DNA from 2 places in the Sphaerisporangium siamense genome. Region 1 is predicted to be linked to the other one. Evidence: riboswitches for the same ligand, from Rfam matches in the RefSeq annotation. Region 1 holds a riboswitch; the other holds the start of a gene.
What was found. Region 1 has a riboswitch for glycine ahead of gcvT (glycine cleavage system aminomethyltransferase GcvT). Riboswitches for the same ligand answer to the same signal wherever they lie in the genome.
Positions count from the first base shown of each region.

Region 2: it holds a riboswitch for glycine, as region 1 does, so the genes downstream of both, gcvP (aminomethyl-transferring glycine dehydrogenase) here and gcvT (glycine cleavage system aminomethyltransferase GcvT) in region 1, are expected to answer to the same signal.

Region 1 is NZ_JACHND010000001.1:7,817,343-7,826,309, forward strand. It holds gene BJ982_RS35330 (alpha/beta hydrolase) at 1-93, shown strand, start outside; gene BJ982_RS35335 (CsbD family protein) at 100-291, opposite strand; gene BJ982_RS35340 (hypothetical protein) at 308-1,174, opposite strand; gene BJ982_RS35345 (FadR/GntR family transcriptional regulator) at 1,208-1,930, opposite strand; gene BJ982_RS35350 (glutamine synthetase family protein) at 2,075-3,418, shown strand; gene BJ982_RS35355 (aldehyde dehydrogenase family protein) at 3,421-4,764, shown strand; gene BJ982_RS35360 (3-oxoacyl-ACP reductase) at 4,793-5,557, shown strand; gene BJ982_RS35365 (gamma-glutamyl-gamma-aminobutyrate hydrolase family protein) at 5,567-6,262, shown strand; glycine riboswitch at 6,337-6,434, shown strand; glycine riboswitch at 6,435-6,535, shown strand; gene gcvT (glycine cleavage system aminomethyltransferase GcvT) at 6,569-7,660, shown strand; gene gcvH (glycine cleavage system protein GcvH) at 7,657-8,046, shown strand; gene BJ982_RS35380 (L-serine ammonia-lyase) at 8,159-8,967, shown strand, end outside.
Region 2 is NZ_JACHND010000001.1:5,986,611-5,995,577, reverse strand. It holds gene BJ982_RS27615 (mannose-1-phosphate guanyltransferase) at 1-361, shown strand, start outside; gene BJ982_RS27610 (FHA domain-containing protein) at 748-1,254, shown strand; gene ftsR (transcriptional regulator FtsR) at 1,267-1,944, shown strand; gene BJ982_RS27600 (bifunctional nuclease family protein) at 2,076-2,546, shown strand; gene BJ982_RS27595 (MerR family transcriptional regulator) at 2,702-3,319, shown strand; glycine riboswitch at 3,510-3,635, shown strand; gene gcvP (aminomethyl-transferring glycine dehydrogenase) at 3,801-6,662, shown strand; gene BJ982_RS27585 (hypothetical protein) at 6,778-7,713, shown strand; gene BJ982_RS27580 (hypothetical protein) at 7,781-8,167, opposite strand; gene BJ982_RS27575 (alpha/beta hydrolase family protein) at 8,249-8,842, shown strand; gene BJ982_RS27570 (DUF5999 family protein) at 8,848-8,967, opposite strand, start outside.

The DNA of each region.
Region 1 (8,967 bases):
GGCGACCACGACGTCGACCTGACCCGCGACGACGTCCGAACCGTCATCGCGTCCTTCCTCACCGTCCTCGCCGAGACCGCCCTCCCGGTCTGAACGCGGTCAGCGCCGGGCGTACTTCTCGCGGATCTCGGCGGCGGTCTCCTTGATGCGGGTCTCGGTCTGCAGAAGCCGGGCCTCGGCCTCCTCGGTGCGGCCTTCGGCGGCCAGGGTGCGGTTCCCGGTGGTCGCGCCGAGCCGTCGCTTGGCCTTGGCCTTCAGCTCGCGCATCTTCCACTTCTCCAGCAGGCCCATCGGCTGTTCGCCTCCGTCACTTCGGTGGACTGTGCCCCCGCCCACTCCCCTCGGAATCGGAAATGATGCGCGCGGCCACATCACCCCAGGTCGTGGCGGGTGACGTCCTGCCCCGATCGGCGCGCGGCCACGCGGAGGGCAGGTCGTGGCGGCCGGAGACGAACTCCTGCACGGCGATCTTCACCCTGATCACGGGCCGGCGCCAGCGGATCTCGCGGTGCTCGGCCCTCGCCATCTTGACCGGATGTGGCCGGCGCGCGCCGGGCGCGAAGAGCCAGCGCGCCCAGGGGGACCCGGGGCGTGCGAGCCGGAGGGCCCCGAAGATCAGCAGGACCGGCACGAACAGCCCCGCCAGCCCCGTCCAGATCTTGCCCTTGAGCAGCGTCACCACGGCGAGGAACAGGTCGGCGGTCAGCAAGAGCACGGCGGGCCACCGCCCGACGTGGGAGGGGTCGGGCAAGGAGAACGGGCGCATGCCGAGCAGCAGGAGCACCGTCACCGCGACCGCGACGAAGACGGCGTCGACCGATGCCCGCCCTTCCTCGGTCCAGTAGACGTCGCGCAGGTGCAGGATCAGGGCGAACTCGTCGAGCACGAGGGCGGCGCCGACGCCGAACAGGCCGGCCGTCAGCGCGTACCAGCCCGAGGAGAGCCCGGCGACGACGAGCCCGGCGACCCCGCCGAGGAGCATGAGCACGACGCCGAAGACGACGTGGTGGACGTGGACGTCGCCGACGCTGACGTCACGGAACCAGCCGATCCGCGCGCGGATCAGCCGGACGTTGACGCGCGTGAACAGGAACGTGACGATCAGTGCCACCAGGAAGCAGAACAGCGGCAGACGTCCGGTGTCGATGATCCGCTGCTGGAACCAGACTCCCACGTGCATCCCCCATCACCGATGCTACGGCCCCCCTCAGGCGAGAAACGCGCGCAACAGGGCGGCGGTTCCCTCCAAGTGTTCGGCGACGGCCCTTCTGGCGGCCTCGGGGTCGCCGGCGAGGATGGCGTCCACGATGGCGGCGTGCTGGGCGGCGGCGTGGTCGATGTTGGGGCCGAGCACCGGGATCGCGTTGAGCAGGTCGGTCACGCGCAGGCGCGCGTCGGCGCAGGTGGCGGCGAGCAGCGGTGAGCCGGTCAGCTCGGCGATCGCCAGGTGGAAGGCGGTGTCGAGGCGCCGGTAGTCGGCGGGCGCGGCGCCGCCGACCTCCGCGAGCCGCCGGGTCAGCGTGGCGCGCTGCTCGCCGGTGAGCGGGGCGGCGGCCAGCACCTGCGCGGCGCCGCACTCGACGGCCATGCGGAAGGTGAGCGCGTCGGCCAGCTCGGCGGGCCCCATGGCGGCGACGGCGCGGCGCAGGTCGCCGTGCCCGGGCGGCGGCGGCTCGTACAGGACGAACGCCCCGCCGTAGCGTCCGCGCCGCACGTCGAGGTACCCGGCGTCCTGGAGGGCCTTGATGGCCTCGCGGAGCGTGACGCGGCTGATGCCGAGCCGGCCGGCCAGCTCGCGTTCGGGGGGCAGTTTGTCGCCGGTGGGCACGACGCCGAGCTTGATGGCCTGCAGCAGCCGCTCGACGGTCTCTTCGAAGGCGTTGCCCGCCCGCACGGGCCGCAGGACCGCGACGAGCTGCGGCTCCGCCATCACGCCTCCCGTTCTCAGGTCAATGGTTTGATATTAGTCCATTTGTCGGGACGGCTCGGCGAAACCGTTGACGCCAGGGCGCGGCGGGTGCTTGCATGCCTGCAATGGTCTGATTCCATACTTTTGAAGGAAGGGAGCGCCGTGCTGACCGTCGACGAGCTGCGTGACGACGTCTCCGCCGGCCGCGTGGACACCGTGCTCCTCGCCATCACCGACATGCAGGGACGCCTCCAGGGCAAACGGCTGTCCGCCCGGTACTTCCTGGAGCAGGTGCTGGAGCACGCCGCCGAGGGGTGCAACTACCTCCTCGCCGTGGACGTGGACATGAACACGGTCGACGGGTACGCCATGTCGTCCTGGGAACGCGGCTACGGCGACTTCGTCATGCGGCCCGACCTGTCCACGCTGCGCCGGGTGCCCTGGCAGGACGGCACGGTGCTGCTGATGGCGGACGTCCTCTGGGAGGACGGCGGCGACGTCGCCGCCTCGCCGCGCCAGATCCTGCGCGCGCAGCTCGGACGGCTCGCCGAGCGTGGCTGGAAGGCCTACGTCGGCACCGAGCTGGAGTTCGTCGTCTACCGGGACAGCTACGAGGACGCCTGGGGCAAGGCGTACCGCGACCTGACCCCGGCGAACCTCTACAACGTCGACTATTCGCTGCTCGGCGGCGCCCGGGTCGAGCCGCTGCTGCGCCGCGTCCGGCTCGGCATGGAGGGCGCGGGCATGTACGTCGAGTCCGCCAAGGGCGAGTGCAACCTCGGCCAGCACGAGATCGCCTTCCGGTTCGACGAGGCGCTCGCCACCTGCGACAACCACGGCATCTACAAGAACGGCGCCAAGGAGATCGCGGCCCAGGACGGCATGTCGATCACCTTCATGGCCAAGCCGAACCACCGCGAGGGCAATTCCTGCCACATCCACATCTCGCTGCGCACCCCCGAGGGCGACCCGGTGATGGCGGGCGACGGCCCGCACGGCCTGTCCCGGGTCGGGGAGCACTTCATCGCGGGCCAGCTCGCCGCGCTGCGCGAGTTCACGCTGCTGTACGCGCCCAACGTCAACTCCTACAAGAGGTACGTCCCGGGCAGCTTCGCGCCGACGGCGGTCAAGTGGGGCGTGGACAACCGCACGTGCGCGCTGCGCCTGGTCGGCCATGGCCCCTCGCTGCGCGTGGAGAACCGCGTGCCCGGCGGCGACGTGAACCCCTACCTGGCCGTGTCCGGCATGATCGCGGCCGGGTTGCACGGCATCGACCACGAGCTTCCGCTGGAGGAGCCCTTCGGCGGCAACGCCTACGCGGCGGGGGCGGAGACCGTGCCGGCGACGCTGCGGGACGCGCTGGCGCTGTGGCGGTCCTCGGAGATCGCCAAGGCCGCGCTCGGCGAGGAGGTCGTCGAGCACTACGCGAACAACGCCCGCGTCGAGCTGGCCGCCTTCGACGCGGCCGTCACCGACTGGGAGATGTTCCGGGGCTTCGAACGGATGTGACGATGAAGATAATCAACCCGGCCACCGAGGACGTGCTCGCGGACGTCGAGCTCGCGGACGTGGCCGAGACCGATCGCGCGGTGGCGCGGGCCAAGGCGGCCTCCCCGGCGTGGCGGGAGGTCGCGCCCGGCGACCGGGCGCGGCTGCTGCGCCGCTTCGCCGAGCTGGTCGACTCCCACGGCGAAGAGCTGGCGCGCCTGGAGGTCGCCAACGCGGGCCACCCGCTCGGCAACGCCCGCTGGGAGGCGGGCAACGTCCGCGACGTGCTGCACTTCTACGCGGGCGCGCCGGAGCGCAACCACGGCAGGCAGATCCCGGTCGCGGGCGGGGTGGACATCACGTTCGCCGAGCCGCTCGGCGTCGTCGGCGTCATCCTGCCGTGGAACTTCCCCATGGTGATCATGACGTGGGGCGTCGCCCCGGCGCTCGCCGCGGGCAACACGGTGATCGTGAAGCCGGCCGAGTGGACTCCGCTCACCGCCGCGCGGCTGGCCGAGCTGGCGCTGGAAGCCGGCATCCCCGAAGGGGTGCTCCAGGTCCTGCCCGGCGCGGGCGAGGTCGCGGGGGCCCGCCTCGTCGAGCACCCGGACGTGCGAAAGATCGTGTTCACCGGGTCCACCGAGGTCGGCAAGCTGATCGCCGCGAGCGCCGCGCGGACCGTCAAGCGTCTCACGCTGGAGCTCGGCGGCAAGAGCGCCAACGTGGTGTTCGCCGACGCCGACCTGGAGCGGGCCGCCGCGACCGCGCCGTCCGCGGTGTTCGACAACAGCGGGCAGGACTGCTGCGCCCGCTCGCGCGTCCTCGTCCAGCGCCCCGTCCTGGAGGAGTTCCTCGACCGCCTCGGCGCCGCCGTCGCGTCCCTGACCGTGGGCGACCCACTGGACCCCGGCACCGACCTCGGCCCGCTCATCAGCGCCGAGCACCGCGCGCGGGTGGCCTCGTTCGTCACCGGCACGCCGCGCTTCCAGGGCGCCTGCCCGTCCGGCAGGGGCTTCTGGTTCCCGCCGACCGTGCTCACCCACGAGTCGCTGGACGAGCGCGCGTTCACCGAGGAGATCTTCGGCCCGGTGGTCAGCGTGGTGCCGTTCGACGACGAGGCGGACGCCGTGCGCATCGCCAACGACACCGTGTACGGGCTGTCCGGTTCGATCTGGACGCGGGACGTGGGCCGCGCGCTGCGGACGGCCCGGGCGATCGAGTCGGGCAACCTGTCGGTCAACTCCCACTCCTCGGTGCGGTACTGGACGCCGTTCGGCGGTTTCAAGCAGTCCGGCCTGGGCCGGGAGCTCGGCCCCGACGCGCTGGCCGCGTTCACCGAGACCAAGAACGTCTTCATCGCGCACTGACGCACGACCCGTCAAGGAGATCTTCACCATGCAGCGACTGCGTGACCGCGTGGCCGTGATCACGGGCGCCGCGAGCGGCATCGGGCTCGCCACGGCCCGCCGCTTCGCCGAGGAGGGCGCCAGGGTGGTCTGCGCCGACGTGGACGAGGCCGCGGGCGCCAAGGCGGCCGAGGAGGTGGGCGGCCTGTTCGTCCGCGCCGACGTCACCAGCGAGGAGGACGTCGCCCGCATGTTCGAGACGGCCTTCGAGACCTACGGCAGCGTGGACATCGCGTTCAACAACGCGGGCATCTCGCCGCCCGACGACGACTCGATCCTGACCACCGGCATCGAGGCGTGGCGGCGGGTCCAGGACGTCAACCTGACCAGTGTCTACCTGTGCTGCAAGCACGTCATCCCGTACATGCGGCGGCAGGGCAAGGGCTCGATCATCAACACCGCGTCGTTCGTGGCGGTCATGGGCTCGGCGACGTCGCAGATCTCCTACACCGCCTCCAAGGGCGGCGTGCTGGCGATGTCCCGCGAGCTCGGCGTGCAGTTCGCCCGCGAGGGCATCCGGGTGAACGCGCTGTGCCCGGGGCCGGTCAACACGCCGCTGCTCCAGGAGTTGTTCGCCAAGGACCCCGAGCGCGCCCAGCGCCGCCTCGTGCACGTCCCGCTCGGGCGGTTCGCCGAGGCGTCCGAGATCGCCGCCGCGGTCGCGTTCCTGGCCTCGGACGACGCGAGCTTCATCACCGGGGCGGAGTTCCTGGTGGACGGCGGCATCTCCGGCGCGTACGTGACCCCGCTGTAGGAGGGCGCCATGGCACGGCCGGTCATCGGGATCACCTGCTACGTCGAGCGGGCCTCGTTCACCGTGTGGGACGCCCGCGCGGCGCTGCTGCCGTACGACTACGTCGACCGGGTCGCGCGGGCCGGGGGCCAGCCGGTGCTGCTGCCTCCGGCGGGCGACCCGGCGCCGCTGGTGGAGCGGCTGGACGGGCTCATCGTCGCGGGCGGCGGGGACGTGGACCCGTCCCGATACGGTGAGGAGCCGCACGCGCGCACGAGCCACATCAGGGAGTTCCGCGACGCGGCGGAGTTCGAACTGGTCGCCGCGGCGCTGAAGGCCGGGCTGCCGTTCCTCGGCGTCTGCCGGGGCATGCAGGTGCTGAACGTACACCTCGGCGGCACCCTGCACCAGCACCTGCCCGACCTGGTCGGCCACGACGGCCACTCCCCCGCCCCCGGCCGGTACGGCCACCTGCCCGTGCGCCCGGAGGGGGGCAGCAGGCTGGCCGACGTCCTCGGCGCCGACCCCGTCCGGACCGCCCACTACCACCACCAGGCCGTCGCCCGCCTCGGCGCGGGCCTGGTGGTCGCGGCCACGTCCGGCGACGGGGCCGTCGAGGCGGTGGAGCTGCCGGAACTGCCCTTCGCCCTCGCCGTGCAGTGGCATCCGGAGACCGGCGAGGACACCCGCCTGTTCCGAGCGCTGGTGTCGGCCGCCGCCGCCTGACGTGCCCCCCCTGTCGCCACCCCGGTGGGCATGGACAGGCGGGCGTGCGTTGGTAGGGTGGTCGAGAACACCGATGATCCCGTGCGGGAGAGAGTCCTGACATCCGGTCAGGACCCCTGAAGGAGCAAGTCCTCCCCGCGAACCTCACAAGGCAAAGGACCGCGCGGGAAAGGTGATCTCTGGAAAGCAGGTCCCCTCCGGGGGCCTCGCCGAAGGTGAAAGTCCGGCAAAACCCGGGCGAAACTCTCAGGCACCGATGACAGAGGGGGAGGATGCTCTCATCCAATCCTGTCTGAGGTGCGCATCATGTCCAGACCCACACCGCTCCGCGAGGTGCACGAGAGCCTCGGCGCGACGCTCACCGACTTCGCCGGCTGGCTGATGCCGTTGCGCTACGGCAGCGAGTCCGCCGAGCACAACGCGGTGCGCACGGCCGCCGGGCTGTTCGACCTCTCCCACATGGGCGAGATCTTCGTCACCGGCCCGCAGGCCGGGGAGGCGCTCGACCACGCGCTGATCGGCCACCTGTCCGCCCTGGAGCCGGGCCGCGCCCGCTACACCATGATCTGCGCCGCCGACGGCGGCGTCCTGGACGACCTGATCGTCTACCGGCTGGCCGCGGAGGAGTTCCTCGTCGTCGCCAACGCCTCCAACTACCCCAAGGTCGCCGCCGAGCTGACCGAGCGGTCGGCGGACTTCGACGCCGAGGTGGAGGACCGCTCCGACCAGTACGCGCTGGTCGCCGTCCAGGGCCCCCGGTCGCAGGAGATCCTCGCCACGCTCACCGACGCCGACCTGCCCTCGCTGAAGTACTACGCCGGCCTGCCCGCCACGGTCGCCGGGGTGAAGGCCCTCATCGCCCGCACCGGCTACACCGGCGAGGACGGCTTCGAGCTGTTCGTCGCGGCCGGCGACGCCGTCACCCTCTGGCAGGAGCTCACCAAGGCGGGCGACGCGTACGGGCTGCGCCCCGCCGGCCTGTCCGCCCGCGACACGCTCCGGCTCGAAGCCGGCATGCCCCTGTACGGCAACGAGCTGAACGCCGGGCTCACTCCCTTCGACGCGGGCCTCGGCCGCGTCGTACGGTTCGACAAGCCCGGCGACTTCGTCGGCCGCGCGGCCCTCGCGCCGCTGAAGGACATCCCGCCGCGCCGCCGCCTCACCGGGCTCGTCGCGCGGGGCCGCCGAGTGCCACGCCACGGATACCCCGTGGTACGGCTGACTGACGGCACCGTCGTTGGAGAGGTCACCAGCGGCGCACCCTCGCAGTCCCTCGGCAAGCCGATCGCGATGGCCTACGTGGACACGGACGTGTCCGAGGGGCTCGCGGTCGACATCCGTGGAAGCCATGAACCGGTCGACGTGGTTGACCTGCCTTTTTACCGGAGGAGCAAGTGAGCAGCATTCCCGAGGAGCTCAGCTACACCAAGGAGCACGAGTGGATCGCCGGCCTGGAGGACGGCATCACCGTGACCGTGGGCATCACGGCGTACGCCGCCGAGTCGCTGGGTGACGTCGTCTTCGTCCAGCTTCCCGAGGCGGGCGCGACCGTCGAGGCGGGCGACGCCGTGGGCGAGGTCGAGTCCACCAAGTCCGTCAGCGACATCTACGCGCCGGTCAGCGGCGAGGTCATAGAGGTCAACCAGGTCGTCGTGGACGACCCGTCGCTGGTCAACTCCGACCCCTACGGCGACGGCTGGCTGTTCCGCGTGCGCGTCCAGGACACCCCGGAGGACCTGCTCTCCGCCGAGGAGTACGCCACCGTCACCACCGCGGACTCCTGACCTTCGTTCGCCCTCTCCTGGCGGCTCCGGCGGGCCACCGCTCGCCGGAGCGTCCCTTCTCTCGTCACATGTTCCGAAGGTTCGCCACACACGTTCCGAAGGGCACAGATCAATGGCGATCAGCGTCTTCGACCTGTTCAAAATCGGTATAGGTCCGTCCAGCTCCCACACCGGCGGCCCCATGGCCGCCGCCCACAAGTTCGCCAGGGGACTCAAGCAGGACGGGCTCCTGGAGAAGACGGCCCGCGTCGAGGTGATCCTCTACGGTTCCCTGGGCCTGACCGGCAAAGGCCACGGCAGCGACAAGGCGGTCCTGCTCGGCCTGTCCGGCGAGAAGCCCGAGCTCGTCGACGTGGACACCGTGGACGAGCGGCTCGCCGAGATGCGCGCGTCCGGGACGCTCCGGCTGTTCGGCGCCCAGGAGATCCCTTTCGTCGTTGGCGAGCACTGCGTCTTCGAACGCAAGGTCTCGCTGCCGCACCACCCCAACGGCATGCGGTTCACCGCCTTCTCCCCCGAGGGCGACACCCTGCGCGAGAAGGTCTACTACTCGGTGGGCGGCGGGTTCGTCGTCGACGAGAACGCCACCGGCGCCGACCGCATCAAAGCCGACGACACCGAGCTGCCCCACCCGTTCGCCACCGCCGCCGAGCTGCTCAAGCAGTGCGCCGACACCGGCCTGTCGATCTCCGGGCTGATGCTGGAGAACGAGAAGGCGTTCGGCCGCACCGAGGCCGACATCCGCGCCGGCCTGCTCAACCTGTGGCGGGTCATGTCCGAGTGCGTCCGGCGCGGCACCACCAAGGAGGGCGTGCTGCCGGGCGGCCTGAAGGTCAAGCGGCGCGCCAACCAGATGCTGCGGCGGCTGCAGAGCGAGAGCCCCGAGAAGGACCCTCTGCAGACCATGGACTGGGTCACGCT
Region 2 (8,967 bases), 1.8 Mb from region 1:
CCCCACCGTGGACGGCCTGGCCGCGTTCCTGCGCCTGCTCGGCCTCGTGGCCCGCACGCGGCTCTCCCTCAGCCAGATCGACGCGCGCATCCCCCAGGCCAAGATGCTCAAGCGCACCGTCCCGACCCCGTGGGCGGCCAAGGGGGCCGTCATGCGCTCGGTCGTGGAGGCCGCCGACGGCCACCGCTTGGACACCACCGACGGCGTGCGGGTGATCGAGGAGGACGGCGGGTGGGCGCTCATCCTGCCCGACCCCTCCGAGGCCGTCACCCACCTGTGGGCCGAGGGAGACGACCTGGACGTCGCCCAGGCCCTCCTGGAGCGCTGGGCCCGCGTGGTCGAGCACGCGGTCGGCACCTGACCCCGCGGTCGGGGGGCGATCCGCCGCGAAACCGTCGTTTCCGGTCACATTCGAACGGCGCGGCGCATGGACCACAGGGCGGCGCGGGCGGTAGCTTTGGACCGGCGTGGCGAGCCGGGCAGGAGTGAGGAAGGGGCGAAGCGGAACATCGTGGACGCGGCGCGCACGGCGAGCGCCGTCAGGAGCACCGCCAGCCCCCCGTAGCGAGAGCCCGAGCGAGCCCCACTAGTATGTCCGAATCCGCGAGCATGCCCTCATCTTGACCTTTGCGACTCATCAGCGTATGTTGCGGCATTCGCAGTCTGACACCATGAGAAGCGAAGACCCGAGGCACGCCGCCCAGAGCACCGTCGCCGCGACTTCGCGGTAGGAGGCCGAGCCGATCGATGCCGAGCGTCTACTGCACGCAGTGCGGCAATGCCAACCCTGAGGACGCCCGTTTCTGCTCACGCTGCGGGTCGCCGCTGAGCCGTCCCGAGAGCACGCCGGTGGGGGACACCACCTCCACGATCTCCCTCAGCGGGATCGAGGCGATGGACTCGGAGACGACGGGGCAGACGCTCCTACCCGATCGCGCGGCCGTCGACCAGCTGCCTCCGGGCACGGCGCTGCTGGTCGTGATGCGCGGGCCGAACGCCGGGAGCCGCTTCCTCCTCGACAGCGATCTCACCACCGCGGGCCGCCACCCCGAGAGCGACATCTTCCTCGACGACGTGACGGTGTCGCGCCGTCACGCCGAGTTCTACCGGCGCGGCGACTACTTCACCGCCCGCGACGTCGGCAGCCTCAACGGCACCTACGTCAACCGGGAGCGCATCGAGGAGCACCCCCTGACCGGCGGTGACGAAGTCCAGATCGGCAAGTTCCGGCTGGTGTTCCTCACGCGTGGGTGAGGTGGGACGGTGATGAGCGCGCAGGCCGCCCGGGCGTTCATGAGCATCGGGGAGGTCCTGGAGATCCTCCGGGCGGACTTCCCCGACGTCACCGTCTCCAAGATCCGCTTTCTGGAGGGCGAGGGGCTCATCGAGCCCCAGCGCTCGCCCTCGGGGTACCGCAAGTTCACCCACGCCGACGTCGAGCGCCTGCGCTACATCCTCACCGCCCAGCGTGACCGCTACCTGCCGCTGCGCGTCATCAAGGACCATCTGATGACCGCCGACCCGCAGGACGCGCCGCTCGGCGGCCCGCGCCCCGTCGGCGACCCTCCCGCGCCCGAGGTCAGGCTGACCCGCCCCGACCTGCTGGAGGCCACGGGCCTGGACGAGGAGACCCTCGCCGAGTTGGAGGACTACGGGCTGGTCACCCCGGTCGCCCGCTGGTACGACGCCGAGGCTTTGACCGTCGCCAGGGCCTGCGGCGCGCTCGCCCGCTTCGGCCTGCACCCCCGCCACCTGCGGGCGCTGCGGGCCGCCGCCGAGCGCGAGGCCGGCCTCGTCGAGCAGGCCGTCGCGCCCCTCATGCGCCGCCGCGCCCCCGGCGCCGCCGGCCAGGCCGAGGAGACCGCCCGCGAGATCTCCGGACTGCTCCAGGAACTGCGCACCGCCCTGGTGAGGACCGGTCTGCGGGGCATTCTCGGCCGGTGACGGAGCCGCCCGGACATTTCGGGGTGGGAGGATGTTACGTTGAATTTTGCGGCGATGGTCACGCCGCGAGCTGAGAGCCGTAAGGGAGCAGGCCCGGAGCGGGCCGGTGACCCAATGGGACGGAGCCGCGTGTGTTGCAGATGGAGGTCGTGGGGGTCCGCGTGGAGATGCCCACCAACCAGCCCATCGTCCTTCTGAAGGAGGCGAAGGGTGAGCGATATCTGCCGATCTGGATTGGCATGACCGAGGCCACGGCCATCGCGTTGGCACAGGCCGAGGAGCCGCCTCCGCGGCCGCTCACCCACGACTTGTTCAAGGACGTGATCGAAGCCCTCGGCGTGCGGTTGCAGGCGGTCAACATCGTGGCGCTGCGCGACGGGATCTTCTTCGCCGACCTGGTGTTCTCCAACGGGGTCGAGGTGAGCGCACGCCCCTCGGACTCGATCGCGCTCGCGCTGCGCACCGGCACGAGCATCTTCGCCAGCGAGGACGTGGTGCGCGAGGCCGGCGTCATCATCCCCGACGACCAGGAGGACGAGGTCGAGAAGTTCCGCGAGTTCCTGGACACGATCACCCCGGAGGACTTCGGCCGTGCGGGTTAGCCCAGTGCGCCATATCGGGCATTTACGCTTCACGACGCGCCGGGTGGGATCGTTGACTGAGCATCGCACCGGTCCTACGGTGCAAGGGAAACCACGGTTGTAATTCACGAACCCCCAGATCAGGCCGTGGGATGAGAGAAAGCCGGAGGTCCGCAGTGGCGGTCAGCAGCGGCGAGGGAAAGACGGCCGGCCAGCACGATCCGGCCCAGCGCCGGTCGGCGCGGGAACGCGCGGGAGAGCAGGGCCTGCTGTTCGACGAGCGGCCGGCGTCGCTGCCCGCCGACGTGGGATACCGCGGCCCGACGGCCTGCTCGGCGGCCGGCATCACCTACCGGCAGCTCGACTACTGGGCCAGGACCCAGCTCGTCGAGCCGTCGGTGCGGCCGGCCCATGGCTCGGGCTCGCAGCGGCTCTACAGCTTCCGCGACATCCTCGTGCTCAAGGTGGTCAAGCGCCTCCTCGACACCGGGGTGTCGCTCCAGCAGATCCGCACCGCGGTCCACCACCTGCGCGAGCGCGGGGTCAACGACCTGGCGCAGATCACGCTGATGAGCGACGGCGTGAGCGTCTACGAGTGCACCTCGGCCGACGAGGTCATCGACCTGCTGGAAGGCGGCCAGGGCGTGTTCGGCATCGCCCTCGGCGGCGTCTGGCGCGAGGTCGAGGGCACCCTGGCGGAGCTGCCGGGGGAACGCGTGGAGCCGGCCGCCACCGCGGAGGACCACCCGGGTGACGAGCTGGCTCGGCGCAGGAAGGCCCGCAGGACGGGCTGACCGGCTGCCGTCCCCCCGGCCGGAACCGGCGGGGGATCGGCGGCGACCGGCAGGGACGGTCCCCGGGTTCGCGGGGTCGCGGTGTGGGGCCGCGTACGGCGAACCCGGCGCCCGCGCGCGCCCGCGTGGCGGGGCGGTACTGGGGTAGCCTCCCGGCCGGGACGGGCGGGTACAGTTGGTTCAAGGCTTACGACCCCGCGCGGGAGAGACCCGAGGGCACGAGCAGGCGCCGCGGCCGCGGCGCCGGCCCGCTGGCCCGGGCGCCGAAGGAGCAACCTCCCCGGAATCTCTCAGGCCCACGTACCGCGCGGACGAGGCGACTCTGGAAAGCAGGCATGCCCGCCAGGCGTGCCTCACCGACGGTGCAAGCCCCCCGCGGGGGGTGAAGCTCTCAGGTCGTGGCACCCGCCGCGCTGACAGAGGGGGAGACGGCACACGAGCGCGCCACGCGCCCGGTCTCTACCCCTTCAGGAGGGCACCCATGACCGATCGGTCACCGCTTCGCGACCTGTCCGCACCGCCCTTCGCCACGCGGCACATCGGCCCCTCCGACGACGAGCAGGCGCGCATGCTGCAGGCCGTCGGCTACGCCTCCGTCGCCGACCTGGTCGCCGTCGCCGTGCCCGGCATGATCCGCGCCGAGGGCCCGCTGCACCTGCCCCTGGCGGCGAGCGAGACCGAGGCCATCGCCGAGCTGCGCGCCCTGGCCGCCCGCAACCGCGTGCTCACCACCATGATCGGCCTGGGCTACCACGACACGATCACCCCGGCCGTCATCCGGCGCAACCTGCTGGAGAACCCCGGCTGGTACACCGCCTACACCCCCTACCAGCCCGAGATCTCCCAGGGCCGCCTGGAGGCCCTGCTCAACTTCCAGACCGTGATCGCCGACCTCACCGGCCTGGACGTCGCCGGCGCCTCCCTGCTGGACGAGGCCACCGCCGCCGCCGAGGCGATGACGCTGGCCCGCCGCGCGGGCCGCGCCAAGAGCCCGGTGTTCGTCGTGGACGCCGACGCGCTCCCGCAGACCAAGGCCGTGCTCGCCACCCGCGCCGAGCCTCTCGGCATCGAGCTGGCCGAGGCCGACCTGTCCGAGGGGCTGCCCGAGGGCGAGCTGTTCGGCGTCCTGGTCCAGTACCCGGGCGCGAGCGGCCGGCTCAAGGACTTCCGCGCCCTGGCCGCGGAGGCGCACGCCCGCGGCGCGCTGGTGGTCGCCGCCGCCGACCTGCTGGCCCTCACCCTGGTGGAGTCGCCCGGCCTCCTCGGCGCCGACATCGCCGTGGGCTCCTCCCAGCGCTTCGGCGTCCCGCTCGGCTTCGGCGGCCCGCACGCCGCCTACATGTCCGTCCGCGAGGGCCTGCAGCGGCAGATGCCCGGACGCCTGGTCGGGGTCTCCCAGGACGCCGACGGCCGCCCCGCCTACCGCCTGGCCCTGCAGACCCGCGAGCAGCACATCCGCCGGGAGAAGGCCACCAGCAACATCTGCACCGCCCAGGTCCTGCTCGCCGTCATCGCCGGCATGTACGCCGTCTACCACGGCCCCGAGGGGCTCAGGCGCATCGCCCAGCGCGTCCACCGGCACGCGGCCGTCCTGGCCGCCGGGCTGCGCGGCGCGGGCGTCGAGGTCGTCCACGAGGCGTTCTTCGACACGGTGCTGGCCCGGGTGCCCGGCCGGGCCGGCGAGGTAGTGGCCGCCGCCCGCGCCCGCGGGATCAACCTGCGCCAGATGGACGCCGACCACGTGGGCGTCGCCTGCGACGAGACCACCACCGGCGGCCACCTGGCCGCGGTCTGGGAGGCCTTCGGCCTGGAGGGCGTCGTCCTGGAGGACGTGGACACCGCCGCCTCCGACGCGCTGCCCGCCGAGCTGCTGCGCTCCACCGAGTACCTGGCCCACCCGGTGTTCCGCGCGCACCGCTCCGAGACCGCGCTGCTGCGCTACCTGCGCCGGCTCCAGGACAAGGACATCGCGCTGGACCGGTCGATGATCCCGCTCGGCTCGTGCACGATGAAGCTCAACGCCACCACCGAGATGGAGCCGATCACCTGGCCCGAGCTGGCCGGCCTGCACCCCTACGCGCCCGCCGACCAGACCGAGGGCTACCTCGCGCTCATCGGCGACCTGGAGCGCTGGCTGGCCGAGGTCACCGGCTACGACGCGGTCTCGCTGCAGCCCAACGCCGGCTCCCAGGGCGAGTTCGCCGGCCTGCTGGCCATCCGCGCCTACCACCGCGACAACGGCGACCTCGAGCGCGACGTGTGCCTCATCCCGTCCTCGGCGCACGGCACCAACGCCGCCAGCGCCGTCATGGCCGGCATGCGGGTGGTCGTGGTGGCCTGCGACGACCAGGGCAACGTGGACCTCGCCGACCTCGACGCCAAGATCGGCAAGCACCGCGACCGGCTCGCCGCGATCATGGTGACCTACCCCTCCACGCACGGCGTGTACGAGGAGACGATCACCGCGATCTGCGCGCGCGTCCACGAGGCCGGCGGCCAGGTCTACGTCGACGGGGCCAACCTCAACGCCCTGGTCGGGCTGGCCAAGCCCGGCGAGTTCGGCGCCGACGTCTCCCACCTGAACCTGCACAAGACCTTCTGCATCCCGCACGGCGGCGGCGGCCCCGGCGTCGGCCCGGTCGCGGTGCGCGCCCACCTGGCGGCCTACCTGCCCGGCCACCCGCTGCGGGACGGCGGGCCGGTCGGGCCGGTCTCGGCGGCGCCGTACGGCTCGGCGGGCATCCTGCCCATCTCGTGGGCCTACGTGCGCATGATGGGCGGCGAGGGCCTCACGGCGGCCACAGAGCAGGCCATCCTGTCGGCCAACTACCTGGCGCGCCGGCTCGCTCCCCATTACCCGGTGCTCTACACCGGCCGCGAGGGCCTGGTGGCGCACGAGTGCATCGTGGACCTGCGCCAGATCACCAAGGAGACCGGCGTCACCGTCGACGACGTCGCCAAGCGCCTGATCGACTACGGCTTCCACGCGCCGACCATGTCCTTCCCGGTGGCGGGCACCCTGATGATCGAGCCCACCGAGAGCGAGGACCTGGCCGAGCTGGACCGCTTCTGCGACGCCATGATCGCGATCAGGTGCGAGATCGCCAAGGTGGCCTCCGGCGCCTACGACCGCGCCGACAACCCCCTGCGGGGCGCCCCGCACACCGCCGACTGCCTGGTGGCCGACGACTGGAAGCACCCCTACACGCGCACCGAGGCGGCCTACCCCGTCCCGGCGCTGCGCGAGGGCAAGTACTGGTCGCCGGTCCGCCGCATCGACCAGGCCTACGGCGACCGCAACCTGGTGTGCTCCTGCCCCCCGCTGGAGGCCTACGAGGACTGACGTACGCCGCCCCGGAGGCCGTCCCGATCGGCATAATATGTCGCGCGCGACGGCGCCTTCCGCGTCGCGAGACCCGCGGTTCCCCCCACTCCCCCCACGCGGAGAAGAGGTCTTGATGGCGGCGCACGAGGTGGACTCCGGCCGGCGGATCGACGACGCGCGGCGGCTCGCCGAGAACGGCGAGCTGGACGCGGCGGCCGAGATCTTCGCCGAACTGGCCGCCGACGACGGCGGGGCCGACCGCGCCCAGGCCGCCGTCGGCCTGGCCGTGGTGCTGGAGCGGCGCGGCGACGTCGCCGGGTCCAGGGCCGCGGCCCGCACGGCCCTGGCCACCGGCCACCCGGAGTACGCCGCCCAGGCGGCCTGCCTGCTGGCCCGCGGGTTCGAGGAGGAGGACCTCGGCGACCAGGCGCGCGCCGCCTGGCAGGCGGTGATCGGCCTCGGGACCCCGGCCTACCTGCCCGCGGCCCACATGGCGCTGGCGCGCATCGCCGAGCGGCAGGGCGACGAATCGGCGGCCGAGGCGGCGTTGCGGGCGGCGCTGGCCACCGGCGACCCCGTGGTGGGCTCCCGGGCCGCCCAGCTCCTGGCCGGGCGGCTGCTGGAGGACGGCGCGGCGGGGGAGGCCGCCGACGTGGCCGCCGAGGCGCTGCAGGTGCCGGACGCCGCCGAGCAGGGGCGGCTGCGCGTGCTGCTCGGCATGGCCCACCTGGACCTGGCGTGCGGCGAGTTCGCCTCCGCCGCCGAGGAGGCCGGCGACCCCGACGGCACGGCGCTGGCGATCGAGCTGCTGGCCCGCGTGCTCCCGCTGCGCGGCAGGGACGCCGACGCCGCCACGGTGTGGGACTACGGCCTCGGCCACCCCGACGAGGAGGTCGCGGCCCAGGTGCGCCTGCGCCGGGCCCGCGACGACGCGGCCTTCGCCGACGACGCCCCGGACGGCGAGTACTTACCGGACGAGGGCGAGGACGAGGCGGGGGAGCGGTACACGGCCGGGGACGGCGCGGCGGCCGGCGGCGCGACCCCGGGCGGCGGGCACACCACCGGCTGAGCGGCCCCAGGCGCCCGCAGAGGCCCTTCCCGGACCAGAGTTCAGCCCGGGGGCCCCTCGCGCCGGGTCAGCGGCCCTTGCGGCGGCCCAGGGCGGCGGCGATGTTGACGAGAACGATGCCCGTCCAGGCCAGGAACAGCCCCCCGGGCCCGGCGCCGGCCGCGGCGATCGCCGTGAGCGGGACGCCGATGCCCAGCGATCCGAGCGCGATCGGCAGCGAGGGGTCGACCCGCTGCGAGGGGGGATTGCCCGGCGCGGGCTGCGGGCCGCCGTAGGGCGGGGCGTAGCCGTCGGGATGCCCGTTCTGGGCGGCCACCGCCGCGCGCACCCGGGTATCGAGCGTGGTGTCCAGTTTGTCGAGGAACGACTCGATCAGCGCGTTCTCGTAGTCGGGCCCGAGATCGCGCCTGGCCTCGACGGTCGCCCGCAGCTCATCGCGTGGATTATCCGGCACCGCCCTAATCTGTCACGCACCTCCGGCCGAGGACATCCCCCGCGAGAAGTAGCGGCGTCCTCCGCAGGTACGGTGTGGGCCATGCGCATCGTGACGCCGAGCGGCCCGGCGATCGTGGAGGTCGACGAGGCCCCCGGTTCGCGGTTCCTGTTCGTGCTCACCCACGGGTCCGCCGGGGGCGTGGAGTCGCCCGACCTGCTGGCGGTGCGCGACGCCGTCACCGGCGTCGGCGGAACGGTGGCGCGGGTGCTGCAGCCGTTCCGGGTGGCCGGGGCCCGGGCCCCAGGGTCGGCCGTCCGCCAGGACGAGGCGTGGACGGCTCTGGTGGCCGAGCTGCGGCGCCGGTATCCCGGGCTGGCCCTCGTGCAGGGAGGGCGGAGCAACGGGGCACGGGTGGCCTGCAGGACCGCGCGCGCCGCCGGGGCGGAGGCCGTGGTGGCGCTGGCCTTCCCGCTGCGCCCGCCGGGCAGGCCCGACCGCTCACGGGCCGGTGAACTGCGCGAGGCGGGCGTGGAGGTGCTCGTGGTGAACGGCGACCGCGATCCCTTCGGCGTGCCCGACGCCGCGGACGCCGCCAAGCTGGTCGTGCTGCCGGGTGAGGCGCACGAGTTCAAGAAAAACCCCGCCCGGGTGGGCGAGGTGGTCGCGGAGTGGCTCGGCCCCCGTTACGCGTGAGGGTGTCAGGCCGCGCTGATCGCGAGGTCGGTGGGGCGGTGCGGGGCGATGATCGCGCCGTCGGGCAGGAGCTCCCCGGTGTCCTCGAAAAGCACGATGCCGTTGCACAACAGGCTCCACCCCTG